Regions from separate parts of the Mycetocola sp. Y444 genome, predicted to be linked through region 1. Evidence: predicted binding sites of a transcription regulator. Region 1 holds the regulator's gene; the other holds the start of a gene.

Region 1 (5,498 bases):
AAGGTCGACCAGTGCGTGCTTGGCGAACGCCGTCAGGAGGTGATCGTAAAAGGGCACGGTGGTGTGAATATCGCTGACACCGGTCCCATCGAGGTTGATCGTGAGGTCAATGCTCGATTCGCTCGTCTCGCGCTGGATCCGGGCGGTGCGCTGCGGCTGGCTCATGACTTCGAGCTTACCGCCGCAATGGCTTCGAGGAACGCGGTCGTCTCCGCCTCGGTACCCGCCGAAACCCGCATCTGATTGGCGAGGCCGATATCCCGGATGAGCACTCCGCGCTCGAGCAGTGACTCGAACAGTGCTGCCGGATCGTCAACGCCTCCGAACAGCACGAAGTTGCTGTGGCTCCGGTACGGGCGGTAGCCGAGGTCGGCGAGGCCAGCGCTGATGCGGTCGCGCTGGTTCTTGATGTCATCGACCATGGCGAGCATTTCGCCGCTGTGTGCAAGGGCAGCAATCGCCGCGGCTTGCGTGAGTGCGGAGAGGTGGTACGGAAGACGCACCAGGCGAAGCGCGTCCGTGACCGCCGGCGCCGCAGCGAGGTAGCCCACCCGTGCGCCGGCAAATGCGAAGGCTTTGCTCATGGTTCGTGACACGAGCAACCGGTCGCGCCCGTCGAGAAGGGACAGCGCGCTGGGAGTCCCCTCTGGGGCGAACTCGAAGTACGCCTCGTCCACGACCACGATGCCATCGGTCGCGTCATAGACGGCCTCGATGGTGTCGAGCCCAAGCGGGGTCCCGGTGGGGTTGTTCGGAGAACAGAGAATCACGACGTCGGGGCGTTCGCGGCGAACGGCGGCGCTGGCGGTCTCGGGCGAGATCTCGTAGTCGGCGTCACGCTCGGCGGCAATCCACCGGGTTCCGGTGCCTGCGGCCAGCAGCGGGTACATGGAATAGGTCGGGCTGAACCCGAGCACCGAGCGGCCAGGTCCGCCGAAAGCCTGGAGAACCTGCTGCAGAACCTCGTTCGAGCCGTTCGCGGCCCAGATGTGATCGGCAGTGAGACCGTGCCCGAGGTAACCGGCGAGGCTGATCCGTAGTTCGGTGAACTCGCGGTCGGGGTATCGGTTCACGCCGAGCACAGCGCGGGCGAGGGCGGTCACGATGTCGTGGGCCACGTCTTCGGGAATCGGATGCGTGTTCTCGTTGACGTTCAGGGCGACGGGCACGACCTTCTGGGGTGCGCCGTACGGGGACTTGCCACGAAGATCATCGCGGATGGGCAGGGCATCGAGGGAACTCACCCCGGAAGTTTACCCGCCGCGCCTTGCGCTTCGGTGTGCGTTACGGAGCCGTGTATCGCTCGGGAATGGCGATGTTCTGCCCGGGAACGACCGTGGACGTTTCGAGCTGGTTGAGGGCCATCACGTCGGCGATCACATCACGAGGGTCGGCCTCGGGAGCCAGCGTGCCCGCGAGGGACCACAGGGAGTCACCGTGTTCGACAGTGACGTACTCGAACGAGGCCGAGCTCGGGGACGACGACGCCGCTGCGGCGCCGGCGTTGAGTCCGAGCCAGGCCGCGAGAGCGATGAACGGAGCAGCGGCGAGCGAGGTCAGGACAACGCGACCGCGCCGGGTGAGTCGGATGCGCCCGGTGGGGCGTGCGATCATCGCTGACGCGTCGCCTCCGGCGGCCTGTGTACGCGGGTTCGATGGGCGCGGCGCCTCGGGGCGCCGGGCGGCTGGACGCGAGAGAGAGTGAATGGGGGTGATGACTGCGGTGCTCATGGTGCGCCTCCGGTTCGTGCTGTGAACTGTTGTGTGGCGATTCGAAGAATTCGTATCCGGCCCTCGGCCGGGAGGGCCGAATACGAACCTGTATTCCGAATCTATATTCGATTGTTCGAAGATTCAAGTCCTTCTTCGGACTTTTTTGCAGAATTTGCCCGACACACTCGAACAAATCTTTGCTGGGGCCCCTCGGGACGGATAGAGTTTCGATTGATGGTTGAGACTCAACCAGTGACCACTGACATTGGCCGGGGCTGCCCGCCAGACGGGAGTGACATGACGCTCGACGACGCGAATATCACGGCTGAGAACGAGCCGGATGCCGCTGTTTCATCTGCCGCTCCAAAGGCACGGAAGGCCAAGCGCGTGCCGGCAGAGAAGCCGACCACGCGCCGCCGCAAGAGCCTGAGCGAGAAGCAGCTGGCGATCCTCGACGTGATCCAGCGCTCCGTGCAGAGCCGCGGCTACCCGCCGAGCATGCGCGAAATCGGCGACGCGGTCGGACTCGCGTCACTCTCAAGCGTGACGCACCAGCTCAACCAGCTCGAGCTGAGCGGTTACCTGCGCAGGGACCCCAATCGGCCCCGTGCACTCGAGATCCTGATCGACCTGCCCTCCCCCTCGAACGTTGCCGACTTCGAAAGCTCAACACCGGTCGGCGACGCCGCGATGGTGCCCCTGGTCGGACGCATCGCTGCCGGGGTGCCGATTACCGCTGACCAGCAGGTCGAAGAGGTCTTCCCCCTGCCGCGTCAGCTCGTGGGCAAGGGCGAGCTGTTCATGCTCAAGGTCTCGGGTGAGTCGATGATCGACGCAGCGATCTGCGACGGCGACTGGGTTGTCGTCCGTCAGCAGCCGACCGCCGAGAACGGCGACATCGTCGCTGCCATGCTCGATGGCGAAGCCACGGTCAAGGTGTTTCGCCAGCGCGATGGCCACACCTGGCTGCTCCCCCGCAATACGAACTTCGAACCGATCCTCGGCGACGAAGCCGACGTGCTCGGCAAGATCGTTGCGGTCCTCCGCGCGGTGTAGCCACTCACGGTGGGGCGCCTGACGCCCGCTTAACGGTCGGATGCCCCGGGTACAGACCCGGGGCATCCGTTCGTTAACAGACCAGACGTGTGACGTCGCCGCTTCGCGTTTACTCGGCGATCGCGAACTCGGACACCTGTGCGGCGAGTTCCTCCGACGCGAGTGCGCGCACCTCGGTGCCGTCTTCCTCGTAGTCCAGCTTCTCGACCTTTCCGCGGCGGTGGAGCATCGAAATGATGTCTCCCCGGTCGTACGGGACGAGCAGGTGAAGCGGGACTGTCGGACTCGGCAGCAGCTCCGCGATACGGGCCAGGATCTCGTCGATCCCCTCACCGGTGCGCGCCGAAGCGAAGATCGCCTTGGGTTCCAGTCCGCGGAGCACGAGCCGGTCGTCCTCGCTGACGAGATCGCTCTTGTTGAAGACCACGATCTCTGGAATATCGCGGGCGCCGACATCACCGATCACGTCGCGGACAGTGCTGATCTGGGATGCAGGGTCCGGATGCGATGCGTCGACCACGTGCACGATGACATCCGACTCCGCCACCTCTTCCAGGGTGGAGCGGAACGCCTCGACGAGCTGGTGCGGGAGGTTTCGGACGAATCCGACGGTGTCGGAGAGCGTGTAGAGCCGGCCGTCCTCGGTCTGGGTCTTCCGAACCGTCGCGTCGAGCGTTGCAAAGAGTGCGTTCTCGACCAGCACGCCGGCCTTCGTGATCCGGTTGAGCAGACTCGACTTGCCGGCGTTGGTGTACCCGGCAATAGCGACGCTTGGTACCTCGAAGCGGTTACGGTTGGCCCGCTTGGCCTCGCGGGCCGGCCCGAAGCCCTTGATCTGCTTGCGCAGCTTCGCCATCCGGGTGTGGATGCGGCGTCGGTCGAGTTCGATCTTGGTTTCACCAGGACCACGTGAACCCATTCCGGCGCCGGCACCACCCACCTGGCCACCGGCCTGGCGGGACATCGAGTCACCCCAACCGCGGAGTCGCGGCAGGAGGTACTCAAGCTGGGCGAGCTCGACCTGGGCCTTGCCCTCGCGGCTCTTGGCGTGCTGGCTGAAGATGTCGAGGATGACGGCGGTACGGTCGATGACCTTGACCTTCACGACGTCCTCGAGCGCACGCCGCTGGCTTGGCGCGAGTTCGGTGTCGGCGATCACGGTGTCCGCGCCGAGCGCGGCGACGATGCCGCGCAATTCCTCGGCCTTTCCCTTGCCGAGGTAGGTGCTCGGGTCGGGATTCGGGCGGCGCTGCAGCATGCCGTCGAGGACGACAGCGCCGGCGGTTTCAGCGAGGGCAGCGAGCTCGCGGATCGAGTTCTCTGCATCCTCCTGCGCGCCCTGCGGGTACACGCCGATGAGAACGACGTTCTCGATGCGCAGCTGTCGGTACTCGACCTCGGTGACGTCCTCGAGCTCTGTCGACAGGTTGGCCACGCGGCGGAGCGCCTGACGGTCTTCCCGATCCTGCTGCTCGCCGTCGAATCCATCGTGCCCGGACTCACCGGTCGTGGACCTGTCCTGCAGGGCGTCGGCCTGACTCGAACCGAAGAGCGAATAGCCGCCCGCGCGGGACTCAGCGTTGCGCAACACCCGCGATACTGCATCGTCGTCGATGGGTGTTTCGGTGTTCTCTGGGGTTGATTCGGTGGACTTGCTCATCAGTTAAGCCTAGTTGCTTTGCGGTAACGTTCCCCTATGGCCAGCGATCATTATTTTACGGGCGTACCCGGAACCGAACTCAAGCTCCGCACGGTTTCCGTTCGGCTCTCAGGCCAGGACTACGAACTCACCACCTCGAACGGGATTTTCAGCCCTGACCGGATCGACCCGGGGACGCAGGTGCTCTTAGCGAACGCCCCGACTCCGCCCCAAACCGGCAACCTTCTCGACCTGGGCTGCGGCTGGGGACCGATCTCCCTGACACTCGCCCTCGAGGCGCCAGGCGCTCATGTCTGGGCGGTCGATGTCAACGAGCGCGCGCTCGACCTGCTGCGGATGAACGCGGAGAAGCTCGGGCTCACCAATATCACTGCAGTGCAGCCCGATCAGGTTCCCGACGACGTCCGGTTCCAGACCATCTGGTCGAACCCGCCCATCCGGGTCGGCAAGACCGAGCTTCACGCCATGCTTGAGCGCTGGCTACCGCGTCTGGAACCGGGTTCAGACGCCTGGCTCGTCGTGCAGCGCAACCTCGGCTCAGACAGCCTGCACCGCTGGCTGCAGGAGAGCATGGGCGACGATTTCGAGTTCACCAAAGAGACGATCAGCAAGGGGTACCGCGTGCTGCGGGCACTGCGCGCTGAAGCGAACTGACGGATGAACTGACGGACGGACGCTAGCCGAGCTCGAGAGTGCCCGTGTAGACGAGGTCGGCCGGGCCAGACAGTCCGACGTGCTCGCCGTCCTGCGTCGCGAACATCCGCACACCGAGCGTTCCTCCTGGAACGTCGACGCGCCACGCGTTCGGTGCCGCCGACCCGGCCCAGTGCCGCGTCGCGAGAGCCGCGGCTGCGACGCCGGTGCCGCACGACAGAGTCTCACCGCTCCCCCGCTCGTGAACCCTCATCGAGATGCGGGCAACGCCGTCCTTGATGAGCGGGTCATAGGGCACAACGAATTCCACGTTGGCCCCATCGATGGGTTCCGGTTCGATCAGCGGAATGTAGTGAAGGTCAGCCGACTCAAGCTCTGCCTCGTCTGCGAGAGCGACGACGACGTGCGGGTTTCC
Region 2 (5,498 bases), on a different contig from region 1:
GCGGGCAAGGTCGGTACCGTCGTCACGATCATCCCGAAGGCGCGCCAGCGTCGCATGACCGACCTGCTCGGTCGCGCCGAGATCGAGGCTGACTACGTTCAGGCTCGCCCCGGTGACGAGATCATCGAGGAGCTCGCCGGTCGCATGACCAACAAGAAGCTCACCGCCTAACAGCTGAGCCGCCAGAACACCCGTTCCGGTCGAGACCACCCGTTCGCACGTGTGTTCTCGACCGGAACGGGTGTTTTCGTGTACCTGGTCGCCGATGCGGCCTCTCAGAACAACATCGGCTGTTCGGTCGACGGCAGGATGCGCGCGCCTGTCGAACCGTCATCACTCGTGAACGCGGGCCGCTCTCCGGCGTCGTTTCGCAGCATCCCGAGCGCTTTCGATCGGATGCCGCCCGTCGCCGGATCTTCACGGCCGCGTTCGAGCCCGTGGGCGCGGATCAACGGCGAAATGCGTGCGGCGAGCCAGGTGCGGTACTCCTTCGGCGCGTACTGCCCGCGGGCGTAAAGTGCTGTGTACTTCGGGACAAGTTCGGGATGCTGCCGCTCGAGCCAGTGCATGAACCACGGCTTCACTCCCGGTTTGAGGTACAACGAGGTGAAGAGCACGCTCGTTCCTCCCGCCGCCTTCACCTGCCGCAGTGCCTCGTCGAGGTGGGCCTTCGTGTCGGTGAGGTACGGCAGGATCGGCATCAGGAACACGCTGCAGTCGAGCCCTGCGTTGCGCACCGCGGTGACGGTGGCGAGTCTCGCCTTCGCCGACGGTGTGCCCGGCTCGATCGACTTCTGCAGCTCGTCGTCGTAGATGGCGATCGACATGGCGAGGTCGACGGGCACGGTCTGGGCGACCTCGGCGAGCAGCGGGATGTCGCGGCGGAGCAGCGTGCCCTTGGTGAGGATCGACAGCGGTGTGCCGGAGTTCGCCAGCGCGGTAATGATGCCCGGCATGAGGGAGTACTTGCCCTCTGCGCGCTGGTACGGGTCGGTGTTGGTGCCGAGCGCGACGGGGTACTTGCCCCAGCTCGGCTTGGCGACCTCCTTCGCGAGCACGTCGGCGACGTTGATCTTCACGACGACTTGGTTGTCGAAGTCGTCGCCGGCGTTGAAGTCGAGGTAGCTGTGGGTGGGGCGGGCGAAGCAGTAAACGCACGCATGACTGCAGCCACGGTAGGGGTTGATGGTCCAGCCGAACGGCATCTGCGACTGCCGCGGGATCTTATTGAGCGCTGACTTCGCGAGGACCTCGTGGAACGTCACTCCGGCGAACTCCGGCGTCTGCACGCTGCGCACGAGGTTGTTGAGCTTGGCGAGGCCCGGGAGCGCCGAGGGCTCCTCGGTGCCGAGCTGCTGGCCATCCCACCTCATGCACTCTATTAGAACATGGATTCGAGAATAGCGGGCTATCTGTGGAGTGAAAGTGCGCGAGCGCGTTCTATGTGCGCCAACCGCTGCAGATCCATGCCCGCGCTACAGAAGCTTCTGCAGCGTAAGCATGGAAGTGGAGCGCTCGGTGAAGCCGACCGCTAGAGCAGAGTCCCGGCCACGAGAAGGAGGCCCGCGCCAACCGCCCAGAACAGCACGACGAACGCCCAGTCCCGGGCCCGGAACGGCACGAGGTACCGCTCCGTCCGTGACGAGTGCGCCCCGAACGCCCGCGCGTCCATGGCCAGGGCAACCCGCTCGGCGTGACGGATAGCCCCGACGAGCAGCGGCACGATGTAGCCGAGACCGCGACGGATGCCGGCGAGCGGCCCCCTGCCGCCTGACACTCCGCGAACGCGGTGCGCCCGTCTGATCTGCTCGAGTTCCAGCCGGAACCGGGGCACGAACCGATAGGCGGCGAGTGCCGTGTACCCGATGCGATAGGGCACGTGCAGCTGCTGCACCAGCGCCCGCACCAGATCGGGTCCCGTCATCGTGAGCCCGGCGATCAGCGCGAGCGACATCAGCGCCCCGAGTCGGAGTGCCGTGGCCAGCCCGATCAGCCAGGCCCCGAGATAGAAGCGGTACTCGCCGAGCTGGAACAGGAGCGGCGTGTCGTCGACGCGCGCGGCATCCGTCCACAGCCCAAAACTGAGCGACAGCACCGCGACAATCGCCGGCAGGCCGAGCCAGAGCGCAACCGCGAGCCGGGCACTGAGTTTTGCCCCGACGCTGAGAAGCAGAAGCGCAAGCAGGATAAAGACGAGCGGAGTCGCAATATCGCGCACGAACAGCAGGTAGACCATGAACGGCAGTGGCCCCGCGATCTTCGCCAGCGGGTTGAGCCTGTGCAGAAAATGACGGGCCGTCACACCTCGCCGTACGGAGTAAGGGTCGAGCGCCGCCGTCACGTGAGGCTCCCCGGGAGGTCAGCGACCCGCGAGAGTGACATCCACGACGGATGCCGCGTCACGCCCCGCATCGCCCGCGCGAGTGGGGGAAGAATGAGCCCGGCCATCGAGAGCAGTTCGCCGTCACCCAGGATCTCAGCGGCCGGCCCGAACGCCAGCAGCCGCCCGTCGTGCATCACAGCGACGTGGCTCGCATACTCCGCAACCAGCTGGAGGTCGTGGGTCACGGTGATCACCGTCGTCCCCGAGCGGTGCAGGTCCCGAAGCAGGGTGAGCAACTCGTTCGCCCGCTGGCGATCCTGGCCAAACGTCGGTTCGTCGAGGACGAGAACCGGGGCGCCGGTGATGAGCGCCGTGCCGACCGAGAGCCTGCGCTTCTGCCCGCCGGAGAGAAGGAACGGGTGGGCGTCGCGGTGCTTTTTCAGTCCGAACCGCTCGAGCATCGCTGTCACTCGCGCCTCGATCTCATCCGCGTTCAGCCCGCCGCCAGAGCGTCCGCGGCGCACCCGCAGCCCGTGGGCGAGTTCGTCGAACACCGTGTTCTCGATGAACTGGTGCTCGGGGTTCTGGAAGACGAAACCGACGTGGTCCGCCAGCATCCGCGCGTCACTCGTCGCCGGATCAAGATCGCCGACGCGGACCCGCCCTTTCGGCGGCGGAACGACTCCGGCAAGAGCCTGCACGAGCGTGGTCTTGCCCGCTCCGTTGGCGCCGATCACCGTGACGAAATCACCCCGGCCGATCTCGAGCGACACGTCACGGATGATCGGCGTGCGGCCGCGGGTCACGGTGAGACCGCGAACGCTCACGGCCGCGTCCCTCGGAACGACGGCCGGCTCGGGCGTGCGTTCGGCGAGAGGGGGAAGAGAACGGATGCCGTTGAGCGCGTCCGTCAGCTCGGCCGGGGTGAGCGGGAGTGGATCGAGTACCACTCCGGCGCTCCTCAACCGCAGCGCGGCCAGGGTGGCGACGGGCAGCCAGACCCCGAGTTTCGCGACCTCGTCCGCGGCCCCGGCGAGCACGGTTCTCGGGTCGCCCTGGAACGCGAGTTTCCCGGTGCCGTCGAGGACGATGACCCGGTCGACGAGGTCCATGGCCGCGTCGAGGTTGTGCTCGATGAGGACGACCGCGTGGGTCCCCGCCGCTGCGATTTCGCGGAGGACCGCGTAGACATCGGCAATTCCGGTCGGGTCCAGGTTGGCGGTCGGCTCGTCGAGTACGAGTACCCCGGTGCCCATCGCGAGGGCGCAGGCGATGGCGAGTCGTTGCTTGCCACCGCCCGACAACAGGTCGGGGTTGTCGAGACGCCTTTCCCACAGTCCGACGGCATTCAGTGCGCGTTCGGCTCGCTCGAGCACCTCGGCGACGGGGAGAAGGAGGTTTTCCGGGCCAAAGCAGACCTCGTCGAACACCGTGCCGGTGACGAGCTGAGAATCGGGGTCCTGGAAGACCATCGCGACGTCCTGCGACAACCGCGACACCGTGGCATCCGCCGTTCGGATGCCGTTGACCGTGACGGTTCCGGAGAGCGTCCCGGCGACCGCGTGCGGGACGAGGCCGTTGAGTGACAGGGCGAGTGTCGACTTGCCGCAACCCGACGGGCCGAGGAGCAGGACGACTTCTCCCGTGCGAACGTCGAAGCTCACACCGTTGGGGGTGTCGTCTGCGCTCCCGGCATAGCGGATCCGCACATCGTCGAGCCGCAGCGCGGCGGTGTGATCCGGCATTCAGCTGGTCACGCGGAGGTCACTGGTGCGTTGGCCGAATCCGGGACGTGTGGCCTGCGGTCGACCTCACGCTGCAGCCCCCGCGCCACCCCGGTCTTGTCGATTCGGCTGGCGATGACCCGCCCGAGCCAGGTGAAGATAATCGGGCTCACGGCGAACAGGCCGAAGTACACGACACTGAGGCCCGCGCTGAACTGTTCGGCGCCGATGGCCAGATAGACCCCGGCGCCGAAGATGATCCCGGCGATCGCCGCAGCGAGGTAGAAGACCCAGGCCCGCCAGTACCGGTAGCGGCTGACGAGGAACGGCAGTTCCTGCAGCAGCCCGATCGCAAGGCCGGCGCCGAGGTAGCGAAGGAACCACTGGGGGCTGAAGGCCGCGGCAATGAGCCCGGCGAAGAGACCGGTGAGCAGCGCGACTCCGCCGCGTCGAAGGAGTGACTGTGCGACAACGCCGGGGAGGAAGTACACGCCGACAAGCGAACCGTAGAGAACCGGGATAGTCGCAGACATGAGCCCGTTGAGATAGCCGCTGACCACAAAAACGAGGCCACCGGCGACGCCGATGGCTGCGCAGGTGAGCAGGAGGCGGGTGCTCGCGTTTCGCATGTCGATCTCGGTTTCGGGTGAGCTGGTTCAGGGGTGAGGTAACCCTAAGTTTAGTGCGTGTCGTCTGGGAGTCGCGCTCAGGATTGTCGGCGACGCGGCGTCAATCGCACTCCTGGCAACGGCGGTGCCGGGATCCGTTCACCACCGTGGCCACCAACCGAACCAAAACGGATGCTGCGCGATTCCCACGCGTCCCGCGCGCTCACGATCTCCTCGTGGCTCCGTGCCACGAAGTTCCACCACATGATGAGTTCCTCCGCGAACGGCAGGCCTCCGAGCAGGACGAACCGGCATCCGTCCGGGCTCGCGATGTCGAGCGATTCACGCTCCGTGCCGAGGTAGAGGAGCGGCCCGCGCGTGAGCGATTCTCCGGCCACCTCGAGAGTGCCCGAGAGCACCATGACCGCGTACTCGTAGTGCCCTTCGAGCGGGAGCGTGACGCGCGCACCAGCGTCGATCACGGCATCCGCCCCGACCAGTGGCGTGAACACGGTTGCCTCCGAGACGACGTCGCCGAGCCTTCCGACGAGGACGCTCGCGGTGAGGCCTTCCGCGCGGTAAACCGGAAGCTCGGTATGGCGCTCGAAGAACGGATCGATGTCGGCGACGTCGCGGGGGAGCGCCACCCACAACTGGAGGCCCCGAAGCGGGCTGCCGACGGGGCCGAGCGAGAACTCGGAGTGGGAGATGCCGTACCCGCTCGTCATGATGTTGAGTTCGCCCGGCTCGACGGCGACGTCGCTGCCGACGCTGTCACGGTGACGGATGCTGCCTTCGACGGGCCAGGTCACCGTCTGCAGTCCGGTGTGCGGGTGCGGCAGC

What was found. The regulator LexA, encoded in region 1, represses DNA repair genes until DNA is damaged. The targets are predictions, from matches to a motif close to TCGAACANNTGTTCGA.
Region 2: a site for LexA is predicted at 1,383-1,398, ahead of AC1C2M_RS15355 (Rv2578c family radical SAM protein). Genes of this name have one in related genera too.

What each region holds. Positions count from the first base shown of each region.
Region 1 covers NZ_JCAIUB010000002.1:961,550-967,047, reverse strand. The annotation lists gene hisB (imidazoleglycerol-phosphate dehydratase HisB) at 1-165, opposite strand, end outside; gene AC1C2M_RS11190 (histidinol-phosphate transaminase) at 162-1,244, opposite strand; gene AC1C2M_RS11185 (LysM peptidoglycan-binding domain-containing protein) at 1,285-1,731, opposite strand; gene lexA (transcriptional repressor LexA) at 1,966-2,769, shown strand; gene hflX (GTPase HflX) at 2,879-4,429, opposite strand; gene AC1C2M_RS11170 (class I SAM-dependent methyltransferase) at 4,466-5,083, shown strand; gene dapF (diaminopimelate epimerase) at 5,106-5,498, opposite strand, start outside.
Region 2 covers NZ_JCAIUB010000003.1:813,474-818,971, forward strand. The annotation lists gene AC1C2M_RS15350 (DEAD/DEAH box helicase) at 1-171, shown strand, start outside; gene AC1C2M_RS15355 (Rv2578c family radical SAM protein) at 276-1,373, opposite strand; gene AC1C2M_RS15360 (energy-coupling factor transporter transmembrane component T family protein) at 1,532-2,341, opposite strand; gene AC1C2M_RS15365 (ABC transporter ATP-binding protein) at 2,338-4,068, opposite strand; gene AC1C2M_RS15370 (ECF transporter S component) at 4,077-4,676, opposite strand; gene AC1C2M_RS15375 (pirin family protein) at 4,754-5,498, opposite strand, start outside.